3 regions of the Arsenicicoccus cauae genome follow, and region 3 is predicted to be linked to each of the others. Evidence: predicted binding sites of a transcription regulator. Region 3 holds the regulator's gene; each other region holds the start of a gene.
The links. The regulator LexA, encoded in region 3, represses DNA repair genes until DNA is damaged. The targets are predictions, from matches to a motif close to TCGAACANNTGTTCGA.
Positions count from the first base shown of each region.

Region 1: a site for LexA is predicted at 2,419-2,434, ahead of ACF3NS_RS12200 (DUF222 domain-containing protein). Genes of this name have one in related genera too.
Region 2: a site for LexA is predicted at 3,286-3,301, ahead of ACF3NS_RS11165 (DUF6504 family protein). Genes of this name have one in related genera too.

Region 1 covers NZ_CP171001.1:2,615,092-2,621,528, forward strand. Annotated here, with positions in the region: gene ACF3NS_RS12180 (extensin family protein) at 1-63, shown strand, start outside; gene ACF3NS_RS12185 (alpha/beta fold hydrolase) at 335-1,237, shown strand; gene ACF3NS_RS12190 (hypothetical protein) at 1,285-1,452, opposite strand; gene ACF3NS_RS12195 (GNAT family N-acetyltransferase) at 1,510-2,307, shown strand; gene ACF3NS_RS12200 (DUF222 domain-containing protein) at 2,447-3,964, shown strand; gene ACF3NS_RS12205 (VOC family protein) at 4,027-4,440, opposite strand; gene ACF3NS_RS12210 (pseudouridine synthase) at 4,490-5,413, shown strand; gene ACF3NS_RS12215 (methyltransferase domain-containing protein) at 5,424-6,437, shown strand, end outside.
Region 2 covers NZ_CP171001.1:2,381,726-2,388,162, reverse strand. Annotated here, with positions in the region: gene ACF3NS_RS11175 (DNA polymerase III subunit alpha) at 1-2,454, opposite strand, end outside; gene ACF3NS_RS11170 (SAV_6107 family HEPN domain-containing protein) at 2,444-2,884, opposite strand; gene ACF3NS_RS11165 (DUF6504 family protein) at 2,961-3,251, opposite strand; gene ACF3NS_RS11160 (DUF4126 domain-containing protein) at 3,514-4,212, shown strand; gene metF (methylenetetrahydrofolate reductase [NAD(P)H]) at 4,124-5,035, opposite strand; gene ACF3NS_RS11150 (polyprenyl synthetase family protein) at 5,149-6,246, shown strand; gene ACF3NS_RS11145 (Rv2175c family DNA-binding protein) at 6,313-6,437, opposite strand, start outside.
Region 3 covers NZ_CP171001.1:3,024,404-3,030,840, reverse strand. Annotated here, with positions in the region: gene ACF3NS_RS14155 (4-hydroxybenzoate 3-monooxygenase) at 1-753, opposite strand, end outside; gene ACF3NS_RS14150 (crotonase/enoyl-CoA hydratase family protein) at 788-1,768, opposite strand; gene ACF3NS_RS14145 (MarR family transcriptional regulator) at 1,929-2,339, shown strand; gene ACF3NS_RS14140 (alpha/beta hydrolase family protein) at 2,433-3,071, shown strand; gene lexA (transcriptional repressor LexA) at 3,116-3,814, opposite strand; gene ACF3NS_RS14130 (LysM peptidoglycan-binding domain-containing protein) at 4,070-4,465, shown strand; gene ACF3NS_RS14125 (TetR/AcrR family transcriptional regulator) at 4,746-5,417, opposite strand; gene ACF3NS_RS14120 (hypothetical protein) at 5,516-6,133, opposite strand; gene ACF3NS_RS14115 (DUF6318 family protein) at 6,396-6,437, opposite strand, start outside.

The sequences.
Region 1 (6,437 bases), 410 kb from region 3:
CGGCTCACGCAGGGTCGACGTCACTGGCGAGCCTTCCTGGACGCGACGGCCCGGCAACCATGATCCCGCAGGCGGTCACACCTGAGGCGGCGCGGGAGCCACTACCCGTGACGGACCACGTGATGGGAGGGTGACCACCATGGATCGGACGGACGACTTCGAGGCGCGACTGTGCCTGGACCGACTCCGGGCCCGCATTCCCCTGCCCGTCGACGCCGTCGAGCCGCCGGGCACCGCACCGGACCCGGCGAACTCGCTCCAGCCCTCGGGCCACGACGCGTCTGCCGGACTAGGGTGGCCTTGGCCAGACTCACCACGACGAACGGCACCCACCATGGCGGATCACGTCGACACCCCTCCCCTGACGTCCTTCACCCGTGACGGGCTGACCTTCGAGGTCGTCGACGGCGGGCCGCGCGCCGGCGAGGTGGTCGTGCTGCTGCACGGCTTCCCGGAGGACGCGTCCGCGTGGACAGCGGTCTCGGAACACCTGCACGACAACGGTTTCCGCACCCTCGCACCCGACCAGCGCGGCTACTCCCCCGGCGCGTCGCCGACCGGCACCGATGCCTATCGGGTCACCCAGCTCGTGCGCGACGTCCTGGCCCTCGTCGACGCCTCCGGGGCCGAGCGGGTGCACCTCGTCGGCCACGACTGGGGCGGCGCCGTCGCGTGGGCCACCGCACTGTCGTCGCCCGAGCGCCTGCTGTCCCTGACCGTCCTGTCGACACCCCACCCCACTGCGATGGCGCGCGCCCTGCGGACGCCGGACCAGGCGCGCCGCAGCTGGTACATGTTGGCCTTCCAGGTCCCGGGGCTGCCCGAGCGGGTCCTGTCCCGGTCGATGCGGCGCTTCCTGACCAGCGCGGGGCTCCCGGCGGACCATGCCGAGCGGTATGCCGCCCGCTTCGCAAGCCCGGCGAGCCTGCACGGCCCAATCGGGTGGTACCGCGCGAGCGGCCCCTGGCGGTCGCTCTCATCCCGCGGCTCCGGCAGGAGGACCGGTGGCAGTGCGCCGAAGGGTGCTGGTGCGCAACGGTCCTCGCAGGTCCGGGTCCCGACGACCTATGTGTGGGGGCGGCACGACGTGGCGCTCGGCCGCGCGGCTGCCGAGGGGACGGCCGACCTCGTCGACGCGGACTACCGGTTCGTCGAGCTCGACGCCGGGCACTGGTTGCCCGAGTGCCACCCGGACGAGGTCGCCGAGGCCATCACGGAGCGGGCCCGGAGGTCATGACGGTGACCACCTCCGGCATACGGGCTGAGACCGACTCCTGCTGATCCTCAGGGCATCTCGAGCTCACCGAGCTCGTCCCACCCCTTGCCGGGCTTCTCGAACGAGATGACCTTGGGGCGGCTGGCGGCGTACCGACCCTGCACCTTCATGGCGTCCTTGAAGTGGCCGGACTCGACGTGCTCCTTGCCGGCTTGCGCGACGGTGATCGTGATCATGGCTCCTCCACGGAAAGTCGGGTGCTGTCCGCCCCATTGTCGGGGAGACTCGCGCCCATGACGCACCACTCCCCCGCAGACCTGCTCAGGATGTATGACGCCCAGCTGCGCGACGAGGCCGAGCTCGTCTCCGCCGACAGCCGCGAACGTCACGGACCCGTCCTGTGGGGGATGTATCGCGGGGCGCGGGGATTCGTCACCTACCGAGACCTGGGCGGGCTCGACGCGGACGGGATCGACCGGCTGGTCGAGGAGACCCTCGACCACTATCGGTCAGACCCGCGGATCACCAAGGTGGAGTGGAAGACTCGCGGCCACGACGCGGCGCCGGGCTTGCACGAGGCGCTCGTCGGTCGGGGTTTCGTGCGGGGCGAGGACGAGTCCGTGATGATCGGGGAGGCAGCGGTGCTGGCCGCTGAGGTGCCCGTGCCCGAGGGCGTGGTCGTCCGGCGGGTGAGCGCCGAGGAGGACGTGCGGCGGATGTGCGCGAGCGCCGACGAGGCCTTCGGGGAGGCGGTGCCGGGGATGGCCGACGAGCTGCTCCACCGCCTGTCCCTCGGGCGAGACGACCTGGAGCTGTGGGTCGCCGAGGTGAACGGCGAGATGGTGTGCACGGGGCGACTCGAGCCGGTGGCCGGCACCGACTTCGCGGGGCTGTGGGGTGGGGCCACGCTGGAGGGCTGGCGTCGGAGGGGGATCTATCGAGCGCTGACCGCCGAGCGCGCGAGGTCCGCCGTGCGGCGCGGGATCCGGCTGCTGCAGAGCGACTCCACCGAGCACTCCCGCCCGATCCTGGAGCGCTCCGGCTTCGTGAAGGTCACGACGACGACGCCGTACGAGTGGCACCGGTCCTGACCTGGCCACTGGGGTCATGGTCCTGACGCCTCGAGGCCTGCTGATCGCAGAGTGTTGACGCGCTCTACGCTGGGTTAAATACCGGCTATCATGGTCAAACCACATGGATTTTCGAGTTTCTGTTCGATATCCTAATTGTATGTCGTACGCCGACGTACTCGCAGCCAGGGGCACCCTCGACGGGGCCCTGCAGGCGCTGCGCGTCCTCGGTGCCGGGCTGAGCTCGGTCCAGTCCATGGACCTGGCAGGTCTGGCCGTGACGGCGACCGAGGTCGCCGCCGCGGCGCGCGGTCTGGCGTGCGCCGTCACCATCGAGGCCGGCGAGCGGGGTGTCATCCGCGAGTCCGGGTCGACCAACGCGGCCGCCTGGCTGACCGACGCGGGCGCCGCGCTCACCGAGACCGATGCGCACGCCATCCGCCGGGCCATCGACACGACGACCCGGCCGGCTCTGACCGGTCTGCGCGACGCGCTCGCGACGGGCGAGGTGACGCCGAGCGACGCCGGTCGTGCCGCCTCCGTCTTCGACGAGCTGCGGACGGCCACGGACCCCGCGATGCACGGCGAGATCGCCGAGGCCGCCACGACCCTCGCCCGTCAGTGCACCAGCCGACGATCGCTGGCCCGGTTCAAGACCGAGATGCTCGCCCGCTACGGCACCCTCGACAGCGAGGAGCGCACGCGCAAGCACCACGAGGCGCAGCGTGGACTGTCCACCTGCACCGAGATGCCGGACGGTCTGTATCGCCTCGAGGGCCTGCTGGCCCCCGACGACAAGGCCACCTTGGACGCGGTCATCACCGCGTTGTCCGCGCCGGCACCCGACCCCGAGACGGGCCAGGTCGACACCCGGCTCCCGCGTGAGCGCCGCCTGGACGCCCTCATGCGCATGGCCGAGCTGGTCGGCGCCTCCACGCAGACCGGCCCCATGGGTGCCGGCACCCGGGTCAACCTCGCCATCCCGTTGGCTGCCCTCGCCCGGCCGTGCGAGCACCGAGCGCAGGACGCCTTCGGGCTCTGGCGGCCCACCGGGGAGCCCTGCGACTGCCCCACGCCCGTCGCCGCCGTCGACGACCTCGGCACGCACCTGCTCCCTGCGTACGCTCGCGAGCTGGCGTGCGACGCCGAGGTGACCCCGGTCTGGCTGGGTGAGGACGGTCAGCCCCTGGCGCTCGGGCGGACGGAGCGGCTGGCCAGCAAGGGTCAGCGACGTGCGCTCGAGGTGCGCGACGGCGGGTGCACCTTCCCGGGTTGCGGCAACCCCGCCTCGTGGTCACGCGTCCACCACATCATCCACTGGGCCGACGGGGGCGCGACCGACGCCGTCAACCTGGCGCTCCTGTGCGGGCACCACCACAGATTCGTCCATCAGCACGACATCAACGGGCGCGTCACGCCCGACGGGACACGGGTCGAGTGGGATGTCGTCAACGTCATGGGCAGCTGGCGACCGGCGCCCCGAGCATCCGACGCGTCCGGGCCACCGGAGCCGGCGCCATCGACGAGCCTGCCAGGGTCGCCCCAGCCACCGGACCCGCCAGACCCCGCGAACTCGTCGGACTTGTCGGACCCCACGGATCCCACGGACCCCACGGACCCCGCGGACCCGTCGGGACCAGCGCCCGATCCGCCAGACGACCACGGTCTGGCCGTCTAAGCGCAGACGGGGGCGGGCGGAGCCGTGCACCGGGCCCGTCTGCGCAGCCATGCGCCCTCGGATCAGACGGCCGTGCCCACGCACAGCTGCCAGGTGACGCCGTAGCGGTCACCCACCCAGCCGAAGTACGGCGTGAACCCGTAGTCACCGCGCGGCATGTAGACCTGCCCACCGTCGGCCAGGACCTCCCAGACCCGGTCGAGCTCGGCCTGGTCGGCGCAGTCCACCCACAGCGAGATGGACGGGGTGAGGCCGAACGCGTGCGGGACGCCTGAGTCCACCACCATGAGACGGTGGCCCTTGAGCTCCGCCGACGCGTGCAGGACCGGTCCGGTCGCCGGCCCCAGATCCCCGTCGCGCAGTGACACCGGGCCAGGCGCCCAGTCCTCGCCGAAGGCCCGGGCATACAGCGCCATCGCGTCCTGCGCCGCCCCCTCGAACATGATGAACGTGGCAGCGGCCTGGTTCGTCGTCATACGGCCAGGGTAGGAGGACGACCCACCCGAGGCGAGGCAAGATGGACCGGTGCCGTCCCACTCCCCCCTGCCGCCCCGCCACGGGCTGCAGGCGGCGTGGGTGCGGACCCCGGACCGCGACCCCGAGCAGCCTCCGCCCTGGGCGACGATGCGGGAGTGGCTGCGCCACAAGCTGCCTGATGAGGTCGACGTCGAGTCCATGCTGGCCGCAGGGCGGTTCGTGGACGACGCCGGCACCGCCTGGACTGGGCAGGAGCCCTACCGCCCGCACACCTTCGTGTGGTTTCATCGCGACCTGCGCGAGGAGCCCGTCGTGCCAGGGGAGCTCGCGGTCCTGCACCAGGACGAGCGGATCGTCGTGGTGGACAAGCCGCACTTCCTCTCGACCATCCCACGCGGCCGCCACGTCGCGCAGTCGGTGGTCGTGCGGGCCCGCGCCATGCTCGGGATGCCCGAGCTCGGGCCCGCCCACCGGCTCGACCGCCTGACCGCCGGCGTGCTCGTGCTGACCACCGAGCGTCGTTGGCGCACGCCCTACCAGCGCATGTTCGAGCAACGGGTCCCCGTCAAGACCTACGAGGCGATCGCCCCGCACCGGGCGGACCTCGCGCTGCCGACGACCATGCGCAGCCACATCGTCAAGGACCGCGGGGTCCTGACGGCTCGTGAGGTCCCCGGCCTGCCGGCCAATGCCGAGACCTTCGTCGAGCTGGTGGAGACACGCGGCGGCTTCGCCCGCTACCGGCTGCGTCCCCGCACGGGGCGGACGCACCAGCTGCGGCTCCACCTGGCCTCGCTCGGTGTCCCCATCGTCGGGGACCCGCTGTATCCCGTCGTCCTGCCCGACGCCGTCGACGACTTCACCGAGCCGCTGCGGCTGCTCGCCCGCACCCTGGAGTTCGTCGACCCCGTGGACGGGTCGCGGCGCCGGTTCGACAGCGGGCGGAAGCTCGCCTGGCCTGGCTGCCCGTAGCCTTGCGGCCATGCAGTGCGACTACTTCGACGCGGGGCGCTGCCGCTCGTGCACCCTCATGGGTGTCCCCTACCCCACCCAGCTCGCGGACAAGCAGCGCGCCGTCGCGGACGTCTTGGCTGACCACGTCACCGCTGACGCGTGGCTCGACCCGCAGGCGAGCCGCGAGGAGGGGTTCCGCAACAAGGCCAAGCTCGCCGTGGCGGGCACCACGAGCGCCCCGACCTTCGGCATCCTGGACGCCGGCGGGGAGGGGGTGGACCTGCGCCGTTGCGGCCTCTACGAGCCCGGCCTGCACGAGGCCGTGCTCGCGCTCGCCGAGGTCGTGCCCGCTCTCGGGCTCCAGCCGTATGACGTGCGGGCCCGTCAGGGCGAGCTCAAGCACCTGCTCGTGACCCACTCCCCCACGGGCGAGCTGATGGTGCGGTTCGTGCTGCGGTCGACCAACCAGCTGGGACGCCTGCGCCGAGGTCTCCCCACGATCCTCGCTGCCCTCCCCCGGGCCCGCGTGCTGTCGGCCAACGTCCAGCCACGGCACGCCGCGGTCCTGGAGGGCGACGACGAGGTCGTGCTCACCGACGCGGACACCCTGCCGATGCACGTGGCCGGCATGACGCTCCACCTCGGGACACGCAGCTTCTTCCAGACCAACACCTCCGTCGCGGACGCGCTCTACACGCAGGCCGGCGACTGGATCCTCGCTGCCCGACCCACCGACCTGCTCGACCTGTATTGCGGGGTGGGCGGATTCGCGTTGCACGCGGCCGTGCGCGCACGTGCGGCCCACCGATCGCTCCGGACGACGGGGGTCGAGGTGTCACCAGAGGCGATCAGCAGCGCCCGCCGCAGCGCGGACGAGCTGGGGCTCACCTCGGCACTCTTCGTCGACGGCGACGCGACGTCCCATGCCCTGCGGCCCAGCTCGGGCCCGGACCTGGTCGTGGTCAACCCACCGCGTCGGGGCATTGGCACGGGGCTGGCCGACCGGCTCGAGCGGTCCTCCGCCAGCACCGTGATCTACTCC
Region 2 (6,437 bases), 640 kb from region 3:
GTACATCCCCGGGTCGTGGGTGAGCACCCCGGCGAGGAAGGCCGCCGGGTGGTGGGTCTTGAGCCACGCGGACTGGTAGGTCGGCAGGGCGAAGGCCGCCGCGTGCGCCTTGCAGAAGCCGAACGACGCGAAGGCCTTGAGGACGGCCCAGATGCGGTCGACGTCGTCCGGGGAGTAGCCGCGTGCCGCCGCTGCCGGGCGCCACCAGGCCTCGACCTCGACCTGACCTTCAGGGGATCCCATGGCGCGGCGGACCTCGTCCGCCTCGGCGAGCGTCACGCCCGCCGTCTCGGCGACGATGCGGAGCACCTGCTCGTGAAAGACCACGACGCCCGCGGTCTCGCGCAACGCGGGCACGAGGGTCTCGTGCAGGTGGTCCGGCTCCGACCAGCCCTGACGGGCCCGCAGGAAGGGGGTGATCATGTCGGACTTGACCGGTCCCGGACGGAACAGCGAGATGTCGATGATGATGTCGTCGAAGCTCTCCGGCCCGAACTTGCCGATGAGCTCGCGCTGCCCGGGCGACTCGATCTGGAAGCAGCCGAGGGTGTGGGCGCTCCGGATCAGGCGGAAGGTCGCCTCGTCGTCCAGCGGCACCTGGGCCTGGTCGTCCAGGTCGATGCGGATCCCGTCGACCCGCTCGACCTCGGCCACGGCGTGCGCCATCGAGGACTGCATGCGGATGCCGAGGACGTCGAGCTTGAGCAGTCCCATGGCCTCGACGTCGTCCTTGTCGAAGTGGCTCATGGGGAAGCCCAGCCAGCTGGCCTCGACCGGCGTGCGGTCCAGCAACCCGGAGTTGGACAGCACCACCCCGCACGGGTGCAGGGCGACGTGCCGGGGCAACCCGTCGACCCGCTCCACGAGGTCGAAGAAGGTCTGCAGCCGTGGCGCGTCCAGGCCGCTGGCCCGCAGCTCGGGCAGGTCCGCGATGGCGTTGCGGGCGTCCCGGGCGCGGATGTGGGGAAAGGCCTTGGCGATCGCGTCGACCTCGATCGGGGGCATGCCGAGCGCTCCCCCGACGTCGCGGACGGCATGGCGCACCCGATAGGTGTCCATCATCGACACGCAGGTCACCCGGTCGCCGCCGAAGCGCTGCAGGATGCGCTCGTAGATGGCGGTGCGCCGGTCGGACTCCACGTCGATGTCGATGTCGGGCAGCTGCGCCCGCAGCGGCGAGCAGAAGCGCTCCATCAGCAGGTCGTGGCGGATCGGGTCGACGCCGCTGATCCCGAGCAGGTAGTTGACCAGGCTGCCGGCGCCCGACCCGCGCGCCGCGACCCGGCCGTCCATCTCGCGGATCAGGTCGCACACGGTCGCGACGGTGAGGAAGTAGGTCGGGTAGCCGAGGCCGGCGACGACCCCCAGCTCGTCGTCGAGCCTGGACTCGATGGCCCTGCGCTCGCTGTCGCCCGCGTCGGGATAGCGGGTCAGCAGCGCACCTCGGCAGCGCTCGTCCAGGACGGCCTGGGGGGACTGCCCGGGCCGTATGCCGAGGATGCCGGGCTCGGGCAGCTGCACGGACCCGATCCCGAGGTCGCGGCGCGCGTCGAGCCGGCAGTCGTCGGCCACCCGCAGCGTGGCGCGCACCAGCTCGTCGGCACGAGCCCGGTCCCCGCCGCACGCCTGGCGGGCCAGGGCGAGCATGTCCGGGGTGGAGGCGAGGTGGCCGAGCGTGGTCACCCGGTCGAGGTGCCGGGTGTCCAGGGCGACCAGGCGGCGGGCGGCGTCCAGGACGTCGGCCGTCACCGCGTCGTCGGGGCGGCCGTGGCGCACGGCGGCGGTCAGCACGGCGGGGACCCCGACCTCGTCGGCGAGCGCGAGCAGAGCGGCCGCCTGGCGGCGGCTGCCCACGGATCCCGGTGGCCCCTCGTGCAGGACGACCTCGACGACGAGCGCGTCCCCGGGCAGCGCGTGCCGCCACCGCTCCAGCAGCTGCCGAGCCTGGTCGGACCGACCTCGCAGGATCGCTCGGCCCACGTCGGAGTCCGGTCCGACCAGCACCGTGAGGGCGTCGGCGTGCTCGGCCACCAGCACGCGGCTCGTCACCGGCTCGCCCCGCTCGCCCGCCAGGTGGGTCGCCGACACCAGTCGGCACAGCCGCGCCCAGCCGCGCCCCTGCTCGACCCGGGATCGCCCCCGGGCGAGCACGGTGACCCGGGGCAGCCTCGGGTCCACGACGGCACCGCCACGCACCGGGGTGCGACCCACCGGCCGGATGCGCTGCCCGGCGACCTCGCCCAGCGCGAGGTCGGACCCGAGGATCGGGTCGACGCCCCGGGCCAGGCAGGCCTGGGCGAACTTCACGGCGCCGTAGAGACCGTCGCGGTCGGTCAGCGCCAGCGCGCCCTGCCCGTGCCCCGCGGCAAGGTCGACCAGGTCGGCCGGCGGAGTGGTGCCGTAGCGCAGGGAGCAGCCGGACGCCACGTGCAGGTGGACGAAGTCATCGGCCACCGGTGACCACCTGCAGGGACGGCAGCGGCGCGTGCGGTGGGGCCCCGAGGGCGGACTCGACCAGGGCGAGGAAGGTCTCCGAGGCCCGGACCAGGTCGTCGGCCTCGCGCGCCGAGACGTGGCCGCCCCGCTCGGCGACCGCGCGGCGGCTCGCCGACGCGGCGTAGAACGCGGCCCACTCCCCCAGCTCGGGTGCGGCGGCCGGCAGCAGCTCCCACACGCTGCGGGGCCGCCCCCGGCCCGGCACCGGTCCCCTGGTGGCGAGCAGCGCCGCGCCGGCGCGCAGGCCCGACAGGTGCGCCGCGACGTAGCGGTCGGCGGTCGTGCCCGCGCAGGTCGCCTCGGCGAGGGCGACGTAGGCGCGGTCGAGCAGGTCGAGCGTCGCCGTCGTCAGCGGCGGCCGCGTGCTCGTGGCGATCGTGGCGGTCATCGTGCACCTGCTTTCGTCATACGGTCTGGTCGGGGAGAGCCGGCCGGGAGGGCCGGCCGCAGAGGTGGGAAGGGGCTTAGTCGGAGAGCCGGACGAGCTGCCAGCGCGAGCCGCGCACCGCCAGGTCGTAGACGCCGAGGGAGCCGGAGCGGCCGGGGGCCGCCTCGACCCGCCAGACCTCCTCCTCGAGGTCGGCGGGGGTGATGGACCGGGTGTCGGGCACCTCGCGCCACCAGGGGCGACGCTCGCGCCAGTGGTCGACGACCGAGCGCACGTCGTAGAGGCGCCCCCGCCAGATGAACTGCACCGGCCGGCCCTCCTGCCTGAGCTCGTACCTGACCTCGATGGTGTCCTCGCACCGCCTCATGACCGCTCCTCCTTCGAACAACCGACCCACCTGACCGAACATGTGTTCGATGAAGAGAACTCTAGGGCCGACCACCGACAGACCCCACCCCCCTGTCACCCACTTGCGCATCGGCGCTGGTCAGTCCTTCCCGACTACGCTCGAATCCCCCTCCGGCGGGACCCGGACCGGATACGGTGGGGCGTCGCCGACGACATCACGCACGAGCACGAGCAATCACGAGCACCGAGCCATCACGAGCACCGAGCATGCAGGAGGACGCATGGGGACCGAGCTGCTGCCGATGGTCTTCACCAGCGGCTGGGCGAGCGGCATCAACGCCTACGCGGTGGTGCTCGTCATGGGCCTGGCCGGGCGGTTCTTCTCGATCGACCTGGTCCCGCACGTGCTGACCCGCACGGACGTGCTGGTCGCCGCCGCGGTGCTGTTCCTGCTGGAGATGTTCGCCGACAAGATCCCCTACCTCGACTCCGTGTGGGACGGCGTGCACACCTTCGTGCGCCCCGCTGTGGGAGCGACCCTCGGCTACCTCCTGGCCGGGCACGAGGGGTCGGGTCTGGAGCAGGCCTTCGCCGCCGCGACCGGTGGCTTCAGCGCCCTGGCGAGCCACGGCGTCAAGGCCGGGATCCGCGCGGGGGTCAACGCCTCGCCGGAGCCGGTCAGCAATGTCGCGATCTCCTCGGCGGAGGACGTCGCCGTCATCGGGGTGATGACCCTGGCCACCGAGCACCCCTGGGCCGCCGCGGCCGTCGCCGGCGTCCTGCTGCTCGCCGGCATCGTCGCCGTGGTCTGGCTGCTGCGCCGCATCGCCCGGCTCAAGCGGAGGTACGACGACTGGGGCACCGGCGCCGGAAGGGCAGACCCCTCCAAGGTCAGTGCCCCAGGTTGGCAAAGACCTCGAGCGTCGCGGTCGACCGGTTCATCGTGTAGAAGTGCAGCCCCGGAGCGCCCTCGGCCATGAGCCGGGCGGCGTGCTCGGTCGCGATCTCGACCCCCACCTCGCGCACGGCCTCGGCGTCGTCACCGACCGCCTCCAGCCGGGACGTCACGGCGACGGGCAGGGCCGATCCCGACAGCTCCGCCATGCGCGCGACCTGCCTGGCCGACGTGATGGGCATCAGGCCGGGGATGATCGGGAGGGTGCCGCCGCGGGACGTCACCATGTCCCGCAGCCGCAGGTAGTTGTCGACGTCGAAGACCATCTGCGTCACGGCGAAGTCCGCGCCGGCCCGCTGCTTGGCGACGAGCACGTCGGCGTCCTGCTCGAGCGAGGCCGACTCGGGATGCTTGTCGGGGAACGCCGCCACCCCCACCGTGAAGCCGCCCAGGTCACGGACCAGGGCCACCAGCTGGTCGGCGTGGTCCAGCCCCTCGGGATGGGCCACCCAGGGGGCGCCGAGGCCGCCCGCGGGGTCACCGCGCAGCACCATGACGTTGCGGATCCCGGCGTCGGCATACGCCCCGACGACGCTGCGCAGCTCGGCCCGCGAGGAGGCGACGCAGGTCAGGTGCGCCATGGGCAGCAGGGTCGTCTCCTCCGCGATGCGCCGGGTCACCCGCACCGTGCGGTCGCGGGTGGATCCCCCGGCGCCGTAGGTCACCGACACGAAGGACGGGCGCTTCTTCTCCAGGTGGCGGACCGCCTCCCACAGCACCTGCTCGGACTCGTCGTCCTTGGGCGGGAAGAACTCGAAGCTGAAGCTCGTCCCCTCGGCCCGCAGCATGTCCGGGATGGAGATGCCGGAGAGGTCGCGAGGAGCGAGGAAGGACGAGCCCGGTGCCATGGCCGCGACTCTAGGTGAGCCGACCGCGTAGGCTCGGGCTGCACCGACATGTGGGCACCCCCGTGTCGCCGTACCCACCGCGCCGCAGGGCCGCACCGACGGAGGATGCCGGGATGACCACCGCAGGGACCGAGATCGTCGACCTGGCGCAGCTGCGTCACCGGGTCCAGGCCGAGATCGACGAAGAGATCGCCCTGCGCACGTCCCAGCTCGCGCCCGTGGGCCGCGACACCCGACTGCTCGTCGACGCGATCGCGGACCTGCTCCGCGGGGGCAAGCGGCTGCGCGCCGCCTTCTGCTACTGGGGCTACCGCGCCGCCGGGGGCGATGACAACGAGGCCATCGTGCGGGCGGCCGCCGCCATGGAGCTCTTCCAGGCCGCCGCGCTGATCCACGACGACGTCATGGACGACAGCGACACCCGGCGCGGCCTGCCGTCCGCGCACCGTCGGCTCGCCGCGCACCACGCGGAGCAGCGGTGGGAGGGCCTGTCGGAGCGGTTCGGGGTGGCCGGGGCCATCCTCGCCGGCGACCTCTGCCTGACCTGGACCGACTCGATGTTCGCGGGCTCCGGCCTGAGCCGGCACGAGCTGCAGGGCGCGCGGCCGGTGTTCGACGAGATGCGGACCCAGCTCATGGGCGGGCAGTTCCTGGACGTCCTCGAGGCGGCGCGCGGCTGGGACCACCTCACGACCGAGCAGCGGCTGCGGCTGGCGCACCGCGTCATCACCTACAAGAGCGCGAAGTACTCCATCGAGCACCCCCTGGTCATCGGGGCGGCCGCCGCGGGCGCCAAGCAGGGCGACCTCAAGAAGCTGGGCGAGTTCGGGCTGGCGGTGGGGCAGGCCTTCCAGCTGCGCGACGACCTGCTCGGCGTCTTCGGGGACCCGGTGACGACCGGCAAGCCCGCCGGCGACGACCTGCGCGAGGGCAAGCACACCGTCCTCGTGGCGCACACCCTGGCCGCCCTCGACGAGGAGCGCGCGGCGAGGTTCGCCCGCCATCTCGGCGACGCCGCCGTCGACGACGAGACGGTGGCCTGGATGTGCGAGACGATCCTCGCCGCGGGGGCGGTCGACGCCGTGGAGCGCGACATCGACCGGCTCGTGCAGCAGGGCCTGGAGCGGCTCGACGACACCGCAGCCCTGCTCGACGAGGGTCGGCAGGTCCTCGTCGAGCTCGCGGCCTACGCCACGACCCGCACCAGCTGACGGGGTCGCGACCGGCCGCCGGTCCTCAGCCGTATGCCGGGAGGTGCCCGCAGCGCCGGGGCACCCTCAGAAGGCCAGCTCCTGGGCCCGGCGGCGGATCTCGGTGCGGTGCCCCGCGCGCAGGTCGCCGACCGGGGTGCCGGTGCGCAGCGTGTCGTCGGGCTCGTGGAGCCAGGCGATCGCCTCGGCGT
Region 3 (6,437 bases):
CCCGGCGACGCGCGCCTGCAGCTCCGACCAGATCTGGTCCTCGCTCCAGGCGTGCACGTCCTCGTCGGGCTCACACTGGAGGTACATGCGCTGGATGCTGTCGGTGCGCTGGCTGATCAGGGCGAAGCCGCGGCCGGACTGGGCATAGATGAGCTCGGGGGCGCTCATCGGCGCCTCGCACAGGATCCCGAACCACGCGAAGGGGTACTCCTTGCCGTAGATGCGTCGGCGGGCCTCGGGCACCAGCCGTCGGCACTGGCTGCGCGACCCGTCTGCCCCGACGACATAGGTCGCCCGCAGCTCGTGACGCTCACCGCCTGCGTCCGTGAAGCGCACCGTGGGAGAGTCCGTCTCGACGCCGTCGACCTCCACCTCGGTGACCCCGAAGCGCACGTCCCCGCCGTCGCGCTCCCGAGCGTCCGCGAGGTCGATGAAGACGTCCGTCTGCGGATAGAGCCAGACCGAGGCGCCCACCAGCTCCTGGAAGTCGATCCGGTGCCCCTGTCCGTGCAGCCGCAGCTCGACCCCCTCGTGCTCGTAGCCGTCGCGCAGGATCCGGTCGCTGACCCCGTCGAGGAGCATCCGGGCGCTGTCGGCCTCGAGGATGCCCGCGCGGTGGGTGGTCTCGATCTCCTGGCGGGTGCGGGTGTCGATCGCCACCGACTCGACACCTCGCCGGGCGAGCAGGTGGGAGAGCATGAGCCCGGCAGGCCCGGCCCCGACGATCGCGACGGGCGTGGTGCTGACGGTCATGCCTAGCCTCCTGGCTGGTCGTGGGAGCAGTCTGTCACCGGGCGCCGAGCAGCGCTCGCGAGACGACGATCCGCTGGATCTGGTTGGTCCCCTCGTAGATCTGGGTGATCTCGGCGTCGCGCATCATCCGCTCGACGGGGAAGTCCGCGGTGTAGCCCGCTCCACCCAGCACCTGGACCGCGTCCACGGTGATGGACATGGCCGCGTCCGGGGCGAAGCGCTTGGCGGTGGCGCCCGCGACGCTCATGTCGGGGCCGGCGGCCTCGGCCTCCTCCGCGGCGGCGTAGGTCAGCAGGCGCGCGGCGCGCAGCCGCATCTCCATGTCGGCGAGCATGAAGGCCACGCCCTGGAACTCGCCGATCGGTGGACCGAAGTTCGTCTGCGGCGCGTTGTCCGCGATGCGTGCGGCGAGCCCCAGCGCGTGGTCCAGGCCGGCGCCGTCGTCGACGAGGTAGTGCGCGAAGCCCACCGCGTGGCCCTCGACGGCGTCGTGGCGGCGCCCCGTCAGCATCATGTCGACCATGCGGTGTGCGCCGACGAGGCGAGGGACCCGGACGGAGCCGCAGCCGCCCACGAACAGGCCGCGCTGCCCCTCGGGGAGGGCGTAGAAGGTGGAGCGCTCCACGACGCGCACGTGGGTGGCCGAGGCCAGCTCGAGCCCGCCGCCGACGACCGCGCCCTTGAGCACCGACACGACCGGGACGACCGAGTCCTCGATGGTCTCGAACGCGCGGTGCCACAGGCGTGAGTGGGCGACGCCCGCCAAGGTGTCCCGCTCCGCCATCTCGGCGAGGTCCAGCCCGGCGCAGAAGTGGTCGCCCGCGGCGTCCAGCACGATCGCACGGACCTCGGGGAGCAGATCGGTGAAGATGCGCTCCAGGCCAAGGATGGTGATGTCGGAAAAGGCATTTCGCTGGGCGGGGCGGCTCAGCGTGATGATGCCGACGGCACCCTCGCGATGCAGCGACAGGGTCTCGGGGACCTCGCAACCATCGTGCACGACACCGGAACTCATGGTCTCTCCCCGTTCTTCGGCGAATGGCAGGATTCCTGATACTGACACCGTGGCGCCCGGGTGCGCAAGGGTGCGGCGGCGAATTTCGCGCTGCGCGATGAGGTTGAATGGCCGAGTGACACACCGTGATCGTGCGCCGGCGCCGCCATTGCTCTACGTCGTGAAGCAGCTGGAGCTGGTGACGCGGGCCCACCTTGACGCGATCGTCCGCGAGTCGGGAGTCACGGCCTTGCAGTACACCGCCCTGACGGTGCTGGAGCGCCGGGAGGGCATGACCTCGGCCGACCTGGCGCGTCACTCCTTCGTGCGGGCCCAGTCGGCGGCCGACCTGGTCGGTGGTCTGGAGCGGCGCGGCCTCATCCGGCGCGACCCCGACCCGGCCAACCGCCGTCGCCGTCTGATCAGCCTCACCGACGAGGGGCGCGCCCTGCTGCGCCGGCAGGCGGAGCCGGTCGCCGCGCTGGAGGCGCACATGCTCAAGGACCTCGACCCGGACCAGCGCGAGAGCTTTGCCGAGGCCCTGCAGCTGTGTCGCGGCGCCATGAGTGACCTGCCGCTCGACGCCGACTGATTCCGCGGCGCCGCGCCCGAGGCGCTGTCGCCGCGGCGCCGGTCGTCTCGCCCCGCACCACCGAGCCACGTCACGAGCAGGGCACCTTGCCCGATGGCTCCACGTGGGACATCGCGGTTCCCCGCGGGGTGGAACGGCGACCTCGTGCTGTTCAGCCACGGCTTCCGCACCGGACCCGCCAACCCCACCGTGGACGCGGGCCTCGCCCCCACCGCTGCGGCCCTGCAGGCACGCGGGTATGCCGTGGCGCAGTCGTCATACGCCCGGACCGGGTGGGCACTCGGCAGCGCGGTCCACGACCAGATCGGCGTGCTCGCCGAGTTCCGGGCCCGCGTCGGTGAGCCGCGGCGCACCCTGGCCATGGGACGGTCGATGGGCGGACTGGTGAGCAGCCTGCTCGCGGAGCGCCGGGACGCCGCCATCGACGGGGCGATCAGCACCTGCGGCCGCCGCCAAGGTCGAGCGGGCGGGCTCTGGCGCCCTGCTGGGTCAGGCCTACGGGCAGCGGACGGGGCACTGCACGTTCACCCCTGCCGAGAACGTCGCCGCGGTGCCGGCGATGCGGGAGCGACTCGCCGCCGGTCGGTGGACCCGGGCCGTCAGGCCGCCGCCGCTGCAGCGGGTCGCCGAGGCATCCAACCTCGGCGGCGCGGCGTTCGTGAGCTATCGGGCGGGCGCGTACGTCAACGACCGGGCCGACCGCGACCCCTACGGCCCGCGCCGCTGGCCTGAATCGCCCGGCACTGGCCCTCGGCGAGGTCCGGCCGGCGCGGCGCTCAGACGGAGCGCAGCACCGCCGTGACCTTGCCGAGGATCGTCGCCTGCTTGCCGTCGATGGGCTCGAAGGCGGGGTTGTGGGGGAGCAGCCACGGGTGCCCGAGCTTGCGCTTGAAGGTCTTGACCGTCGCCTCGCCGTCGATCATGGCCGCGACGATGTCGCCGCTGTCGGCGTCGGGCTGCTGGCGCACGACCACCCAGTCGCCGTCGCAGATCGCCGCGTCGACCATGGAGTCACCGACGACCTTGAGCAGGAACAGCTGGCCCTCGCCCACGACCTGGCGGGGGAGCGGGAATACGTCCTCCACCACCTCCTCGGCCGTGATCGGGACACCGGCGGCGATGCGGCCGAGGACCGGCACGTATGACGCCTGGGGCCGCTGGTCACGCACGCCCGTGACGTCGGTGCTGTCGTCGGCGTCGGCGTGGAAGGCCTCGGGCGCCCAGTCGGGGGAGACGACCTCGATGGCGCGCGGGCGGTTGGGGTCGCGTCGCAGCATGCCCTTGCGCTCGAGGGTCTGCAGCTGGTGCGAGACGCTGCTCACGCTGGCGAGACCCACGGCGTCGCCGATCTCGCGGATGCTCGGGGGATAGCCGCGGCGCTCGACCGTGTCGCGGATGAACTCCAGGATCTTGCGCTGGCGGACGGTGAGCCGCTGCCCGCCGTCGCGCTCGGGCAAGGAGGTGACCTTGGCCATCATGCTCGCTCCCTCGGTGGCTGCAGGCCTCTGACCTGCGCTGATGTCGGTCGGAGACCCTCGGGGGCGGGGGTATGTCAGTGGTCGCTGGTTGAGTGTCTCCCGTGGCCACCCAGGCTACCGGGGTCGAAGGCGTGTTTCAAACACTCGTTCGACGCGAGTCTTCACATCGACCCCAGGGATGCTGTACTTTCGTACAAGCGTTCTATCGAACGGATGAGCGAGCCACCTCGGTTCGCCGACAAGGAGGACCCTATGAGTGCAGCTGTTGCGTGGGGCGACACCACCGCACCGGCACGTGTGCCCGGACGTCCCCGACTGCACCTGGTGCCGACCGGTGACGCCGTCCCGGCCCGAGCGCCCCGTCGTCTCCGCTTCACGCGTCGCGGCCGGCTCGCGATGACCATCACCGTGGCTGTGCTCGTCGCCGTCGCGGCGTTCTCCGCCTGGTCCTCGCTGGCCTCGGCGGCCCCGACTGGCGTGCCCGCCCACGTCGTGACGGTCGCGAGCGGCGACACCCTGTCCGAGATCGCTGCTCGCGAGATGCCGGGCGTCCGCACCGACGACGCCGTCCTGCGTCTCGTGGCAGCCAATCACCTGCAGAACGACCAGATCATGACCGGCCAGACGCTGGTCGTCCCGGCTCGCTGATCCGGCCGACCTCGCATCGTTCCGCAGGATCCTTTCCGTCCGCTCGAGCGTTGATCCTCACGAACGGCCCCGACCGATGTCGCGCCACTGGGCATCCGGGCACGTTGCACGTGCCCGCTGCAAGACCCTCGGCGCATCTCGCCGTCGAGCGGACACGGTCGCCTGTCGCAGCAGGCGAGCGGGGCCCACGACCTGCGTCGTGGCGCTCACCATCAGGGGGTGGTGACGCCACGGCGCAACTCTGTCCAGTCAGGCCGATCGTGCCCCGGTGGGCGGCCCGTCAGGAGGAGCCTGTGGCGTCCGGCGAGCTGTCCGGCGGACGACCGTAGGCCTGGCGCAGTGTCTGCACGTAGGTCGCGAAGGCGCTTGCCATGTCGAGCGTCCCGCCCGAGAGCAACCACTGCGTCTGTAGCCCGTCCATCATGGCGAGGGAGGAGCTGGCGACCTGCTCGGTCGGCGTCTCCGGCGCTACCGTGCCCGCGCGCACCCCGGAGGCGAGGTCGTCGACGATGGCCTGGCGCGCCTCTGCGTAGTGGCGCTGGGCCCAGTCGTGAGCCGGGTGGTCTGCGTCAAGCGCCTCGCTGGAGACCGTCACGTAGAGGCGCACGAGCTGCGGCCGTGTGCTGTTGAGCAGGACGAGGCGACCTAGCCGTTCGAGGGCCCGCCACCCCTCCGGCGCACAGGGCTCGAGAGCGATCAGGTCGTCACGGTCGCGCTGGTCGCGCAGAGCGAGGACCTCGGTCAGCAGGGCTTCCTTGTGGGGGAAGTGATGGGTGAGAGCGGTGGGGGACAGGTCCGCCCCCTTGGCGATCTGAGCGAGCGCGGTGGCGCGGAAGCCCTGCCTCGCAAACAGCTCGAGGCTCGCCGCGACGATGCGGGCGCGTGTGGCGGCGCCGTCACTGCCGCGGGGGCGTCCGGGGCCACGACGGACCCGCGTCGCGTCCGTGCTCATGGGCCGACCCTACTCGCTGGCCGGACATGGCCGAAGGCTCTGCGATGTCCGGTCGCGTCCGTGCGGTGAGCGGCACCGACGCCGCCGCACGGTGAGCGTCAGCCCTGGTCGATCAGCTCGTTGCGGCTGGTGCGGACGTCGATGGGCTGGTCGGGCCCGGGGATCTGCACGGTGTCGGCGATGGCGGTCCACGGCCCGCCGTCGACGCTGTACTCCCCGGAGTACGTCGCCGTCACGTTGATCGCGAAGCGACCTGGTTTGGGGTAAGGGTAGGTGACGTCGCCGGTGGGGTAGGGGCCACCCATGCTCGACGTCGGCCCCACCGCGCCCCCGTCCCCGAAGTCGTAGACGTAGCTACGCCCCACCGGGCGGATGCGCACCGCGTGCCCGAGCAGGCCCACGGTGCTGATCTCGCCAGGCTCGAACCCTGCCGGGTCCCAGGCGATCTGGACGTAGGTGGGCAGGGTCACCAGGGTGCGCCCACCCACCGGTTGTACCTCGGCCACGGGCTTGGCGAACGGCGTGGTGTGGAAGGCCTGCACGATCATCGCCTCGGTCAGCACCGGCTGCGGCGGGGCCGCTTGGGCGGGCGCTCCCGGCGCCGCCGGCGCGGCCTGCACGGGGCCCGCGGGAGCGGCCGGGTCCGGGATGAACCCCGGCACCGCCGTCTCCCACACGCCCGGCCCGTCCCGAGACAACAACGGCCGTTGCCTCACAAATGCAAGGGTAGGACCTGCAGTTCTACTATTCACGGCCAAACCCGTTGCCGCGCGCGCGGGTTGAGCTTGTGGAGCGGCCGCTCGATCGTTCGACGACCTGCGTGGGGAGGAAATCTGTTCGGGTCTTGCGGGTTGACGACGGGTCGTGATGCGCGTTCCTTCGATCTTCAGCCCGTCTTGACTCGAAGAGCCGTTGATTGTTGTTCCGTCCGCGGCTGGCAGCGCGGCTTGCGAGGCAATTATGAAGGCGATCACGTGATCAGCCCCGGATCGAGTCGACGCGCCAGCCGTCGGCCGATTC